Regions from separate parts of the Pseudovibrio sp. SCP20 genome, predicted to be linked through region 1. Evidence: predicted binding sites of a transcription regulator. Region 1 holds the regulator's gene; the other holds the start of a gene.
The links. Region 1 encodes LexA, which represses DNA repair genes until DNA is damaged. Its sites were predicted from a motif close to TGTTCNNNNTGTGTTCNG; they were not measured.
Positions count from the first base shown of each region.

Region 2: uvrA (excinuclease ABC subunit UvrA) is a predicted target of LexA. The motif match lies at 2,067-2,084, and genes of this name have one in related genera.

Region 1 covers NZ_JBYMDH010000001.1:1,520,420-1,528,045, forward strand. The annotation lists gene trpC (indole-3-glycerol phosphate synthase TrpC) at 1-246, shown strand, start outside; gene moaC (cyclic pyranopterin monophosphate synthase MoaC) at 306-809, shown strand; gene AC3CB2_RS06655 (molybdopterin molybdotransferase MoeA) at 806-2,020, shown strand; gene lexA (transcriptional repressor LexA) at 2,284-3,006, shown strand; gene AC3CB2_RS06665 (ComEC/Rec2 family competence protein) at 2,902-5,085, opposite strand; gene gltX (glutamate--tRNA ligase) at 5,607-7,031, shown strand; gene gltA (citrate synthase) at 7,263-7,626, shown strand, end outside.
Region 2 covers NZ_JBYMDH010000001.1:1,373,498-1,381,123, reverse strand. The annotation lists gene uvrA (excinuclease ABC subunit UvrA) at 1-1,854, opposite strand, end outside; gene AC3CB2_RS06075 (single-stranded DNA-binding protein) at 2,256-2,801, shown strand; tRNA gene AC3CB2_RS06070 (tRNA-Glu) at 3,021-3,095, opposite strand; gene AC3CB2_RS06065 (VOC family protein) at 3,288-3,728, opposite strand; gene AC3CB2_RS06060 (cold-shock protein) at 4,143-4,724, shown strand; gene AC3CB2_RS06055 (DUF192 domain-containing protein) at 4,878-5,279, shown strand; gene galE (UDP-glucose 4-epimerase GalE) at 5,341-6,330, opposite strand; gene AC3CB2_RS06045 (cation diffusion facilitator family transporter) at 6,412-7,344, opposite strand; gene AC3CB2_RS06040 (MarC family protein) at 7,457-7,626, opposite strand, start outside.

The sequences.
Region 1 (7,626 bases):
CTCACCTCACCACTCGTCGGCATCAACAACCGCAACCTGAAAACATTCGAGACATCGCTGGAGACCAGTGAACGTCTTGCCCCATTGATCCCGCAAGACCGGATCATCGTGGGCGAAAGCGGCCTGTTTACTCCCGAAGATCTTTCCCGCATGGAAAAATCCGGCATCTCCACCTTCCTCATCGGTGAAAGCCTGATGCGGCAGGACGATTTAGAGAACGCCACCAAAGCGCTGCTTAAACGCTAAGAAAATCAACAGCCTGCAAAAGGCAATGACCTGAACAAACTGTGTCCAGAGGCAAGAAAATGTCAGAACTTTCTCCAAAACTCACTCACCTTGATGACAGTGGTGCGGCTCATATGGTCGACATCTCGGAGAAAGAGGTCACCTCACGCATCGCCCGCGCTGGCGGTCAGGTGAAGATGCAGCGTGAGACTCTGGACATGATCCTTTCCGGCAATGCCAAGAAAGGCGACGTACTGGCAACGGCGCGCATCGCCGGCATCATGGCTGCCAAGCGCACCCATGAGCTGATCCCGTTGTGTCATCCGCTGGCTCTTTCCAAGGTACAGGTGGACTTCACACCAAACCCGGAGCTGCCGGGCATTGAGATTGAAGTCTTCGCAAAGGTCTCTGGTCAGACTGGCATTGAGATGGAAGCGCTGACAGCTGCTTCTGTTGCGTGCCTGACGATCTACGATATGGCCAAAGCCGTTGATCGTTCCATGGAGATTGGTGAGATTCGCCTGCTGGAGAAAAAGGGTGGTAAGTCCGGTCACTATCTGGCTGAGGAGGATAACTCCAAATGAGCCTGATCAGCATCGAAGAAGCACTCGACCGCCTCCTCAAGGACGTAAACCCAACCGCAAGCGAAAGCTTACCGCTTCTGGAAGCAGGCGAACGCGTGTTGGCACAAGATGTTGCCGCAACCCGGACCCAACCTCCGTTCTCCGCCTCCGCAATGGATGGTTATGCTGTAAAAGCAGCTGACACAGAAGATCCTGAGCGCGCACTAAAGGTTATCGGTGAAGTCGCTGCCGGGCATAACTTCGACGGCACACTGCAAGACGGCGAAGCCCTGCGTATCTTCACAGGTGCACCGGTCCCAGCTGGTGCGGATGCGATCCTGATGCAGGAAAATGCCCGCCGCGACGGGGATAACCTGTTCTGCCAAGAGAGCGTAACTGTTGGCAAGTTCATCCGCCCTGCCGGACTGGACTTCCAAGAAGGCCAGATCCTCCTCAAAGCAGGCGCCCCACTCGGCTTCCGCGAGCTTTCCCTTGCAGGCGCGATGAACCACGCAAGTTTGCCGGTGCGCAAGAAGCCGGTTGTCGCCATCCTCGCAAACGGAGACGAGCTTGTTGAACCGGGTCAGACACCGGGCCCGAATCAAATCATCGCTTCCAACCAGGTCGGCATCGCAGAGTTTGTGAAAAACTGCGGCGGTATCCCAATGATGCTGGGCATCGCCCCGGACCAGCCTGAAGAAATCACAGCTCGCGTCAAGCAGGCAATTGAGGCCAAAGCCGATGTTCTGGTCACGCTCGGCGGCGCATCTGTTGGCGACCACGACCTCATTCAGGACGTGCTCGGAGCAGAAGGCATGGAGCTCGGCTTCTGGCGAATTGCCATGCGTCCGGGCAAACCACTCATGGCAGGCGCTCTTGGCCCGATGAAAGTCCTCGGCCTGCCGGGCAATCCGGTATCAAGTCTTGTCTGCGCCCTCCTCTTCCTTGGACCTCTCCTCGACAAAATGCTGGGCCGCACAGTAGCTTTGGCAAATCAAGGCGTTACCAAAGCCACGCTGACCGCTGACCTGCCTGCAAACGACCTGCGTCAGGACTACCTGCGCGCCAGCCTGAGCACCGACGCGCAAGGCAATCTGACAACCGAGCCGTTTGGTAAGCAGGATTCCTCAATGCTTGCACTGCTCACCAAAGCAGACGCTCTGATTGTTCGCCCGCCACACGCACCGGCTGCATCGGCAGGCGAAAAAGTTGAGCTTCTCAAGCTACGCTAAATCCGAAAGACGAGAGTGGACAACCCCTGTCCACTCACCCATCAAAATCCAATTCCCCCAGTTCTAGCAGGGCTTAAACGCAACAAACCCATTGCAGAACACAATGAGAACAGGTAGAGTACGTTCGTGTTTTGTCCTCCCAATCGCAGAAGTTGAAGTCTTTCAGCTTGTTGGGAATGCAAATCAACGAATGGTCATCTCCGGAACCGGAGAGTATGGCCGCTCACTTTCAATCTGCGCTTAGGAGCGAACGGGGATAAAAGATGCTTACACAGAAGCAACACGAGCTTTTGATGTTCATCCATCAACGCTTGAAGGAAGCAGGTGTTCCACCCTCCTTCGATGAGATGAAGGACGCGCTGGACCTCCGTTCCAAATCCGGCATTCACCGGCTGATCACAGCTCTGGAAGAGCGCGGCTTCATTCGCCGCCTGCCAAATAGAGCCCGAGCGCTGGAAATCCTCAAGCTGCCTGAATCCATTGCACCCGGCCTGAAGCCTGCGGCCAAGGAAAAGGGCTTTGCGCCTGAGGTCATTGAAGGCTCGCTGAGCAAGAAGGTCGCCACGCCGCCCCCACCACGCACACCGTCTCCTGACGAAGTGCCAACGCTGGAAATCCCGGTGATGGGCCGCATTGCAGCGGGTGTACCAATCGAAGCAATCCAGCATCAGAGCCATTCCATTGCAATGCCTGCAGACCTGATGGGCCGCGGTGAACACTACGCGCTGGAAGTCAAAGGTGACTCCATGATCGACGCAGGCATCTTCGACGGGGATACAGTGCTGATTAAACGCGGCGACACTGCGGATAACGGTGAAATCGTCGTGGCGCTGATCGATGATGAGGAAGCAACCCTGAAACGCCTGCGCAAAAAAGGTGCCTCAGTCGCGCTTGAAGCGGCCAACCCCGCCTACGAAACTCGCATCTTCGGCCCGGGGCGCGTCCGCATTCAGGGCAAGATGATTGCGCTCTTCCGCCGCTATTAAAGCGCTGGTTGCTATAGGCAATTTAGGATTCCAAGGTCTGCGCTGAGCATCATATGCCCAGCGCACTTTTTTTATTTTATGCCCGTTTTCCGCTTGGTCTGACAACCAGATGTAAACCGAGCCTCGTTCTCCAAAAGTCTTCTGATCCAAAACCAGCTCAGCATTGCAGCTGAAAGGGGCTTGAGCTTGGGTCACTATGATGGATGCCAGCTGACAATCAGCCTCCAGAACGCCCTCCACCTTCGACTGCGCCAGAATGACTGACGGCCTTTGCTCCCCTCCACCGCCCATCGCTCCGTGCGGGTATAACGCCAACACACAGCCCTCCTCATCACAGGAACGGTCTGCTGCCCGCGTTTTATGCTCTTTGAAGGAGTTCGCAGAGTATCCCCCTACCCGCAGCAGGCTATCAGCAGCGAACGACATACGTGAAGATGTGAGGCGGAAGGACCCGTCCTCACCATAAAACCCGATATGCTTACCTGCATCGGCAATCATCACATCAGGTGGCTGTTCCACCACAAAGCCTATGAGGCCCGCTGCAAATGCTGGTACGGAAAGCCATTTCAGACGCAGCGGCATGATGCAGAGTGTGATACTTGCAAGGATCACCAACAGGTAACCAGAGACACTGGCAACACCCAGATTGGTGAGCCCATCACTCAGCGCGCTCACCCAGTAGGCTGCCTTCAGCACCAGAGATAACCCCACCTCCATGCCCTGCAGAAAGAACGCATCAGCGCCAAGTGGGATCGTGAGCAGGGCAAGCAGGCCAAGGGGCATAACCACAAAGGTCACCAGCGGCATGGCCAGCACGTTACCAACCACCCCATAGGGTGCGATCTGCTCAAAGTGCATTGCAGCAATTGGAGCGGTTGCGGCGCCTGCGATCAGGGAGGTCATTGCACAGGCAAAAAGCCACTTTGCGGGCTTTCTGAGAGTGCGCAGAACACTAGATTTCCCTTTTAAAACATAGGTTTCCCGATCGTCCCGAAGCCAGTCTTTGCCAAAGGAGTAAGCTGTCAGCAATGCGAGGACGGCGATGAAGGACATTTGGAAGCCCGGGGATAAGATCTCCTCTGGACGCAGGCTTAAAAGGAGGAGGCAGGCGAGAGCAAGTCCGCGCAGGCTGAACGCACGGCGACCAAGCAGTCCAGCGCATAAGATCAGCACCGCCATCATGTAAGCCCGCTGTGTGGCGACAGAAGTCCCTGACAAACTGAGATAAACCGTTGCCGCAATCAACGCGGCGATACTAGCGTAAACGTGAATATGTCCCTTCAAAGCAAGGCTTTGACTAAGAGACAGAACCAGCCGCGCCGCGAGGAAAACCAGAGAGGTCACCAGCCCCATATGCATACCGGAAATAGCGAGGACATGTGCGAGGCCGGCGTTGCGCAGGGCGTCTTTATCAGCGGAAGCCAGATAGTCCCGTTTACCTACAAGGAGAGCAACAGCAAAAGCACTTTCTGGCGAATAATCCAACACCCGCCGGATGCGTCCAGCGATACTGCTTCGTATCGTATCCACATGCTGCAGAAATCCAGTGCCCCCATCACGGGTGAGCACAACAGGCCTGGAAAGCGCATAACCAACCGCGCCGATCCCGTCAAAAAACGCAGTTCGGGCAAAATCATAGCCGCCGGGTCGCACAGCCCCACCAGGCGGCAGAAGACGCGCCTTCAGCTGCATCTTATCCCCCATCACCGGAGCTTCTTTCATCCCTTTCAGGCTAAGCCGGATTTTGTAGTAAAGCGGAGTTGTCCCCCTCTTGGAATGTTCCAGCACCTCTCCGAGGATCACAGAGTAAGAGTGCTGCCCAGACTGCTTGAGACCGGTGACAACTCCCTCCACCTTCCGCGTAACAGGACGCTCCAGCGGGTCGCCGCGCGCAAATTCCACGCGCAAATCCGAGAGAAAAAAGCCGAGCGCAAAAAACAAAAGCGCTGTAATACCGATCGTAGACCGCCCACGCTTCATTCTGCGAAAAACAAACAATCCCAATAAGATAGCGGAAAGTCCGCTTAAAACACTGTAAGGCTCGGCAGGCAGCGAAAAATATACCAGTACGCCCGCCATATGGCTCAGCGCATACCATACAATGCCCTGCCCGCGATCCCAATCCTGAGAGAGAGCCGTGCGGGCATAACTTATTACCGCCGGCCAATCCGGCCTCACTATCCAGAAAAATGCAGCACGAATGGCCAACGCAGCCGCAACACATCGCTCCCACACCCCAACACGCTGATTTCCCTCATGAAAGCACTCAGTTGCGTTACTATGTGCGTTTTTTGCGTTGATTTGCGTTTTTCTGCGTTGCTGTGTTCTCACAGGCTCCAGAACATCCTCAGCGGGCAACAGATCCCCCTCAAAGGCTGAGGAAGAAAACTTATCCCCCTTCAGGCAAAGCGCGTCTATTCTGGGAGCCGAACCACCAGATTGCGTCTTGTCTGAGGATGATTGCCCCTCGCGCACCCTTAAGTCCCTTTCTGCCACTTGGGAACTTTTCAATGCTATGGTACACAGCCCGCAGAGATACGGCGCCCCGCCGTAATTACCCCAAACTATTCGAAGTAACTTGAAACTTTTCCGGACGAGCTATGACTAAACCTGTCGTCACGCGCTTTGCGCCTTCTCCTACCGGCTACCTGCATATTGGTGGCGCCCGTACAGCCCTGTTCAACTGGCTGCTGGCTAAACACAGCGGCGGCAAAATGCTGCTGCGTATTGAAGACACAGACCGGTCCCGCTCCACCGAGGAAGCTGTAGACGCACTTCTGGATGGCCTGTCCTGGCTGGGCATGGACTGGGACGGCGAGCCGATCTCCCAGTATGGCCGTGTTGATCGTCACCGCGAAGTGGCGGAGCAGATGGTTAAGGAAGGCACAGCTTACTATTGCTACTGCACGCCGGAAGAAGTGAACGAAATGCGCGAGAAGGCCCGCGCAGAAGGCCGTCCGCCGCGCTATGACGGCACATGGCGCGATCGTGACCCGTCTGAAGCTCCGGACAGCATCGCTCCTGCAATCCGCCTGAAAGCGCCGCTGGAAGGCGACACCATTGTAGAAGATCAGGTTCAGGGCACAGTCAAATTCGCAAATGAGAATCTGGACGATCTGATCCTCGTGCGCTCTGACGGAAACCCGACCTATATGCTGGCTGTTGTTGTCGACGACCACGACATGGGCGTAACCCACATCGTGCGCGGTGATGACCACCTGACCAACGCTGCACGTCAGACCCTGATCTACAAGGCTCTGAACTGGGATGTGCCAGTTATGGCGCATATCCCGCTGATCTACGGTCCGGACGGCGCAAAGCTCTCCAAGCGCCATGGTGCGATTGGTGCAGAAGCATACCGTGCAATGGGCTACCTGCCGTCCGCGATGCGCAACTATCTGGCACGCCTCGGCTGGTCCCACGGCGATGACGAGATCTTCTCCACCGAGCAGATGATCGAATGGTTCGGTCTGGACGCATGCGGCAAGTCTCCTTCCCGCTTTGACTTCAAGAAGCTGGAAAACCTGAACGCACACTACATGCGCTCTGAAGGCGACGAAGAGCTCTACCAGCACTTCCTCACCTACCTGATGGATGTGGAAGGCGGCGCTGACGTGATGGCGTGGCTTGCAGGAGATGGCAACCAGGACAAGTTCATGGCCGCCCTGCCAGGCCTGAAAGAGCGCGCAAAGACCCTTGTAGAGCTGCAGGAATCTGCACGCTATCTGTGGGTTCAGCGCCCGCTGGATCTGGATGCAAAGGCTGAAAAGATCCTGTCTAACGAGGCAAAAGCTGTTCTTGGCAAGGTGCTCCCAGCTCTGGAAGCCCTCACCGACTGGACCGTGGAAAGCACTGAGACTGCCGTTAAGGCAGTAGCGGAAGCAGAAGAGCTGAAACTCGGCAAAGTAGCTCAGCCATTGCGCGCTGCACTCACTGGTCGTGGGACATCCCCAGGCATCTTTGATGTGCTTGTCGTGCTCGGAAAAGACGAATCTTGCGCACGCATTCGTGATTTTGCAGCGTAATCCGCTGAAATTTCAGAGAAACTACCGCTACAAATGCCCGTTGGTCGTAGCGGTAGTTTCACTTATAACTAAAAGCGGTGGTTGCGGGTGCTTGCCCCATCGCGGCAAATGATATAGGCAGTTCCACGACAACACTCTCCTCCGGGCGGAAACGTCAGATCATGCAGTGTATTCATTTGTACACAAATGGAACAAGTCGCATGAGGAGATACAAAATGGGGGTTGCCTGATATGAGCGACAAAACAGCGAAACTGACTATTGGAGACAACAGCTGGGACTTTAACGTCCACTCTGGCTCCATGGGCCCTGATGTTCTGGACATCGGTTCGCTTTACAAGCAAACTGACCACTTCACACTGGACCCTGGTTTCACATCAACTGCCTCATGCGAATCCAAGATCACTTTCATCGATGGTGACGCAGGTACTCTGCTTTACCGCGGTTACCCGATTGAACAGCTCGCTGAACACGGCGACTTTTTGGAATCCTGCTACCTGCTGCTGTACGGCGAACTGCCAACACGCGCAGAAAAGGACGACTTTGTTCACCGCGTAACCTACCACACCATGATCCACGATCAGATGAGCTCTTTCT
Region 2 (7,626 bases), 150 kb from region 1:
AAGGTACTTACCAGTGAGAGAGGCAGGGTTGGCCATCACTTCTTCTGGTGTACCTTGTGCAACCACCTGGCCGCCATGAATACCAGCGCCCGGTCCCACATCCACCACATGGTCAGCTGTGAGAACGGCGTCTTCGTCGTGTTCAACCACGATGACGGTGTTGCCCAGATTACGCAGGTGTTTCAGCGTTTCCAGCAGACGTGCGTTGTCGCGCTGGTGGAGGCCGATGGATGGTTCGTCCAAAACATAAAGAACGCCGGTGAGGCCGGAACCAATCTGAGATGCAAGACGGATACGCTGGCTTTCGCCACCTGATAGGGTGCCGGAGGAGCGGTCCATGGAGAGATACTCAAGACCAACGTCATTGAGGAACTTCAGGCGCTCACGGATTTCCTTCAGGATGCGATAGGCGATCTCGTTCTGTTTGTCTGAGAGCTTCTCTTCGATGCTGGAGAACCAGTCGTGTGCTGTTTTGATGGAGAGTGCGGTGATCTCGCCAATGTGGCGGTCTGCAATCTTCACGCACAGCGCTTCTGGTTTTAGGCGGTAGCCATTGCAGGCGTCACAGGCGTGGTCGGATTGGTAACGGGACAGCTCATCGCGCACCATTTGGGAATCGGTTTCACGCCAGCGGCGTTCGATGTTGCCGACGACGCCTTCAAACGGCTTTTCTGTTTTGTAGGAACGGGTGCCGTCATCATAGACGAACTGCACTTTGGTTTTGCCTGTGCCAAACAGGACCGCATTGCGGAAATCTTCTGGCAGTTCCTTCCAGGCTTTGGTCATTGGCTGTTTGTAGTGCTTGGCCAGCGCTTCCAAGGTCTGGGTGTAATAAGGAGAGGTGGAACCGGTTTTGGACCACGGCAGGATTGCGCCGCCGCGCAAAGACAAGGACTGATCCGGCACAACAAGTTCAGCTTCAAACGCCAGTTTGGTGCCCAGACCGTCACAGGTCGGACAGGCGCCGAACGGGTTGTTGAATGAGAACAGACGCGGTTCAATCTCAGGAATCGTAAAGCCGGAGACCGGGCAGGCGAACTTTTCTGAAAAGACGATTTGCTTGGCTTTGCCTTTTTCGTCCTTCTGATCGGCAAACTCAATTGTTGCCAGGCCTTCGGCCAGTTCCAGAGCTGTTTCCAGAGAATCTGCGAGGCGGCCAGTCATGTCTTCACGCACGACAACACGGTCAACGACCACATCAATGTCGTGCTTGAATTTCTTATCCAGTGCTGGCGCATCAGCGATTTCGTAGTACTCGCCATCAATTTTGACGCGCTGAAAGCCCTTTTTCATGAGCTCGGCGAGCTCTTTTCTATACTCCCCTTTGCGGCCACGCACGATTGGGGCCAGCAGGTAAAGGCGTGTGCCTTCGTCCAGCATCAAGACGCGATCGACCATCTGAGAGACGGTCTGGCTTTCAATCGGAAGACCGGTTGCCGGGGAGTATGGGATGCCAACACGCGCAAACAGAAGGCGCATGTAATCGTAGATCTCAGTCACCGTGCCCACGGTGGAGCGTGGGTTTTTGGAGGTCGTCTTCTGCTCGATGGAGATGGCTGGAGACAGGCCGTCGATCTGATCAACATCCGGTTTCTGCATCATTTCAAGGAACTGGCGGGCGTAAGCGCTCAGGCTTTCAACGTAGCGGCGCTGCCCTTCAGCGTAGATGGTGTCAAAGGCGAGGGAGGATTTGCCTGAGCCGGACAGGCCGGTCATGACGATCAGGCTATCGCGTGGAAGGTCCAGATCCACATTTTTCAAGTTATGTTCGCGTGCGCCGCGTACAGTAATCTGCTTCATTAGATCAGCGCGCGTGGAATTGTTTTCGATGTCATGTGTTGGCGACTTCGCCATGGAACTGTCCTTTATCACGGATGCCGAGTTCGCATATAAAAAGCAAAACAGGTCAAGGCGCGATCCTCAAAATGAAGGAGAATGTGCGCTGGAAATCAGGTGGAACATAAACGGAACAATTTTAAGGAGCAAGCCTTTTTGAGTTCGCTCTCGGAAAATTGTCCTTTAGAAAAATTGAGAGTTGAACTTGGCGGTTTCACAAGGCATTGTACTGGAACAAATATAGAACGAGTGGAGAGCCTTGCTTCCTGACGCCTGATATTCAAAGGGAAAGCCTCGGAAATGTGGACAACCGAGGCCGCTTTTGCGAAAGCCTGTTTGATTTGTAGAGCGCGGAGCATAGGTTACTTGCCAACTTAACCTGCTCAGCTATGAGTTGGTTCAGATTTAGGAGTAATTCAATGGCCGGTAGCGTCAATAAAGTCATTTTGGTTGGAAACTTGGGCGCAGATCCGGAAATTCGCCGTACGCAGGATGGTCGTCCGATCGTCAACTTGCGCATCGCGACTTCCGAAAGCTGGCGTGATCGCAACAGCGGCGAGCGTCGTGAACGTACTGAATGGCACCGCGTTGTTGTGTTTAATGAAGGCCTTGCAAAGGTTGCTGAGCAATACCTGCGCAAAGGTTCCAAGGTTTACATCGAAGGTCAGCTGCAGACCCGCAAATGGCAGGACCAAAGCGGTCAGGACAAGTATTCTACCGAGATTGTTCTGCAGGGCTTCAATTCTACGCTGACCATGCTTGATGGTCGCGGTGAAGGCGGCGGTATGGGTGGCCAGGGTGGTCAGTCCGGCGGCGGCTTTGGCGGCGGCGGTGGTGGCTACGACCAGGGCGGTGGCTTTGGTGGCGGTGGCAACCAGGGCGGTGGCTTCGGCGGAAGCGGCGGCGGTGGACAGGCTCCATCCGGCGGTTTCGGCGGCGGAATGGACGACGAAATCCCGTTCTAAGCCAAGCGCGATATTCTTTAAGGCCCGGTGTGAGTGCGAGCTCATTGCCGGGCTTTTTTGTTAGCCGCAGTTTATGAGAGTGCGCAGCTTCTCTCAGCTTGGGAGCTGATAGAGTTAGACTTGCAGGGTAGGAGGTCGCTAGAGCAGAGACGCTTTGTATGCATTTATGCAGACGAAGCCATTTGCTTGCAGATCTTATCACAATGTAAGGAAGAGAAATGGCACGCCCAAGGGGAATCGAACCCCTGTTTCCGCCGTGAAAGGGCGGCGTCCTAACCGCTAGACGATGGGCGCACTCTACAGCGTTTTCGCCGTGCGGCGCGCTGTGTGAGGAGGCTTATAGGTTTTCACTAGGATAATGTCTAGTGCTTAAAATTTTATAATTCAAACAATCCACAAATATGAGGATGGCATATACTTTTCTTAATTATGCTTTGATTTCAGCGCCTCAATGCTGATTGAGGCGCTGCATCAGATCCTCTGGGATTACCAGCTTCCGGTGTTGCCCATGGAGAGCCATGGTTCGGCTGGCTCAAGATTTCCGCCTTTTTGTAGCAGTTCGATGGAAATGCCATCTGGAGAAACGATGAATGCCATGCGGCCGTCACGTGGTGGGCGGTTGATGGTGATGCCAGCCGCCTGCAGTTTTTCGCAGGTCTCATAGATGTTATCGACTTCATAGGCGAGGTGGCCGAAGTTGCGGCCGCCGGTGTATTCCTCCGGGTCCCAGTTATAAGTCAGTTCCAGCGCAGGAGCAGAAGAAGCGTTGAAGGCTTCTTTATCTTCAGGTGCAGCAAGGAACACCAATGTGAAACGGCCTGCCTCACTTTCGTGGCGGCGTACTTCTTCCAGTCCGAAAATGGTGCAGTAGAAGTTAAGTGACTCATCCAGATCTTTGACCCGGACCATGGTGTGCAGATAACGCATGTCGAACTCTTTCTTATAGGGGTGGCTCTCAGAACAGGAGCCAGCGGAGGTTGAAGTTGAGCGAAGCTAGCGTGAAAAATGATAAAGGGAAAGGGTGCCTAGTATTTCTGATTTGGGAATATACAAGGTACGCTTCGCAGTAGTGTGTATCCGATGAAGTGGTGGGCTTTCGAAAGTAACACGGGGTTTCATGGGATAAAATCTTCAGTAGTGTTAGCTATACCCCCTCCAAACTTCAGGTAAATGGTGTTGATAGGACAACACTAACCAAATCAATGGGGGATCATTTAGCTCTTTGTTAATTTTTTACCTTCTTGGCGTCGGGCGTGATGATATTCTTTTCGTGGAATCAAGTGGCGTTCGGTTCGAAATGGACGCTACATTTCAGATGCGGCAAATTTCGGGGCATTCATCATGGTGGTAAAAACGGCGCCTCAGGTAGGCTCTGTCGAGGACCTGGTTGACGATACAGCCTTAGATGTTCTTCAGGTAGCAGGAACAATCAAGTGGTTTGATATTGGGAAAGGCTATGGTTTTGTAGAGCCGGAAGACGATCTGCCTGACGTCTTGCTGCATGTTACATGCTTGCGCAGAGACGGGTATCAGACTGCCTATGAGGGGGCTCGCGTTGTTTGTGAGGTCTTAAATCGTCCACGTGGTTTGCAGGCGATGCGCATTCTTTCCATGGATGAAAGCTATGCGGTTCATCCGTCACAGCTGCCGCCATCCCGCACTCATGTTCAGGTCACGCCAGAGGGTAGCTTTGTTGAGGCTGAGGTGAAGTGGTTTAACCGTGTCAAAGGCTTTGGCTTCCTGACACGCGGTGAAGGCACGGAAGATATCTTTATTCATATGGAAACTCTGCGCCGCTTTGGTATCACTGAGTTGCGTCCAGGCCAGAAGGTTCAGGTGCGCTTTGGGGATGGTCCAAAAGGCAAGATGGCTGCAGAGGTTCGCCCTGTTGGAAATGGCACACATATTCCAGCATCGCACTAAAGAGATCTGTTTGATCAGATCACAATATTGAGATTTGCCGATTTCAAGCCCTTGGTGACTTGCCAAGGGTTTTTCTTTGCCTCAAAGCTTAAAGAAAAGAGGTTCAGAGCGAGCGGTATGACGGTTCTTCGATTAGCTTTTCTAGTATTATTAATGGGTGTGACAACAGCGTTTTCAGCAGGTATGCGAACTGAAACGGTTGAGGTTCGTAGCGATAACGGGACACATGAGTTTCAGGTTGAGGTGGCCGAGACGGCTGATGACAGAGCGCAGGGACTGATGGGGCGGACTGATCTGAAGCCGGATCAGGGAATGTTGTTTATTTTTCCGCAATCGGGTCTTCAATACTTCTGGATGAAAAACACACCGACTTCGCTCGATATCATTTTTATTGGCTCTGATTACAAGATTAAGAGCATCGCAGCGAACACGGTTCCGTTCTCTGAGGAGATTATCCCTTCTGGATTGCCTGCAAAATATGTTCTGGAGGTTCTGGCAGGTCGTGCTGCTGAGCTTGGGATTAAGCCCGGAGATCGGGTTGTTCGCATTCCATAAGGATGCCTGGGTTTTCTGAAATAGAAGGGGTGCCGACTGAGAGTTTCAGTCGGCATTTTTGTTAGAGGCTGTTTCTGAATTGGAGCTTCTTTTCCCAGTCCAGCGCGTGCTTCACGATTGTCGGCAGATCATCGAACTGTGGCTTCCAATCCAAGTTGCTCATAATCCGGGAGTTGTCGGCCACCACTTTTGGAGAGTCGCCGGCGCGGCGTGGCTCTTGTTTGACTTCAAAGTTGACGTCGGAGACAGCTTTCACAGCATCAATCACCTGCAGTACGGAATAGCCGTCGCCATAGCCAGCGTTCATGACGATGCTGTCGCCGCCATCACGCAGGCGCTTGAGGGCGAGATAGTGCGCGCTTGCGAGGTCGGACACGTGGATGTAGTCACGCACACCGGTGCCGTCGGGAGTGTCGAAATCATCGCCAAAAATGCCGAGATGAGTGCGCTTGCCAAGCGCTGCTTCGCAGGCAACCTTGATCAAATGGGTGGCGTTTTTGGTTGATTGGCCTGTACGGCCTTCAGGGTCGGCTCCTGCCACGTTGAAGTAGCGCAATGCGGTGTATTTGAAGTCATGCGCGGCGGCGGTGTCGCGCAGCATGAGCTCTGTCATAAGCTTTGAAGTGCCGTAAGGGCTTAAGGGGGTTAGGGGGGCATCTTCAGAAACCGGAATAACTTCCGGATCCCCATAAACAGCAGCTGTAGAAGAGAAGATGAAGTGCTTGATGTCATTCTTCACGCACGCTTCAATCAGTGTGCGTGAAGCAGCTGTGTTATTGTTATAGTATTTCAATGGGTTAGAGACGGATTCTGGTACAATAATTGAGCCGGCGAAGTGAATAACTGCCGTGATATCATGATTGCGGAAAATCGTCTGGAGCAGATCAAGATCTGTGATCTCACCTTCGTAAAGCTTAGCGCTCTGCGGTATTGCCCAGTCAAAGCCAGTGGACAGGTTGTCGATGACAACGAAGTCCTCTTTGGCATCGTGAAGGCACCACGTCATATGGCTTCCAATATATCCGCAGCCGCCTGTTACAAGTATGGTCATTGTCTGCTCCAAGACTCTCAAAATAGGTGTGTTTCATAGAGTGCTTCCTGCCGGATCTCTATGCAAAAGAATTGGTCTTGATTATTCGCCCTCAAGAATCTGATGGTCACGTGCGGCCTGTACTTCCAGAAAGACGCGTCCGATCACGGGGTGCGCGCGTTTGATTGTGTCTTCCAGCGAGAAGATGACTTCCTCAACGGCGCCTGCCGTCAGAGCGTCTTCAAAGTCCAGAGATGCTGCAAGAAGAACGTCATTCGGGCCAAGGTGCAATGTGCGGATTTCGTTGACACCTCTGATGGCTGATGGTGCGTTCAGGATCTCGCGAACGGATGCTACGAGCTCGTCAGAGGCGCTTTCGCCGATGAGGAGGCCTTTGGTTTCAAGGGCGAGCACGAAGGCTGTGCCTGCAAGGATAAGCCCGATGATGACTGATGCTGCACCGTCTAGCCAAATGATACCAAAAGTTTGAGCGCCCCAGATGCCGCCAAGGGCAACAAGAAGGCCCAACATTGCGGCGGTGTCTTCAAACAGAACGGTGAAGACGGTTGGGTCTTTGCTGTCGCGCACCGCTGTCATGAACGGGCGTTTGCCCTTGGTTTTTTGGAATTCTTTGAACGCGACCATCCAGGCCCAGCCTTCGAAGATGATGGCAAGGCCCAGAACCACATAAGCGACAAATGCGGATTCGAGTGGATGCGGATGGATGATCTTCTGGATGCCTTCGTAAAGCGAGATGCCAGCGCCGACCGCGAAGATCATGATGGCGACAACGAAAGCCCAGAAGTAGATTTCGGAGCCGTAGCCAAATGGGTGTTTTTCGTCAGCGGGCTTTTCTGCGCGCTTCATGCCAAGCAGCAAGAGGCCTTGATTGCCTGTGTCGACAAGGGAGTGGATGCCTTCGGACAGCATTGCGGCTGAGCCGGTGTAAGCTGCGGCGCCAAACTTGGTGATTGAAATGAGTGTGTTGCCAGCAAGGGCGGCGAAAATGACTTTCTTGGAGCCGTGGGCAGCCATTCGAATCCTCCATAAAATACAAGGGTGACTTTACGAAGGGGATTTTGGACTTCAAGTCCTATCTCATTTTCGGGAAGGGTGCGCCCACAAGTGCTGCGGGCGCAAAGCTGTTTTAAGAGTGCATCTCGATCAGCGAGAAGATGCCGTCTGCGACGAACTGAACGGACAGGGCCGCAAGGATCACGCCGAAGAGACGGGTGATGATCAGCTGAACAGTTGAGCCGAGCAGTTTGTCGATGCGCGCTGCCAGCAGGAATACGAAGAAGCTTAGTGCAAGCACGG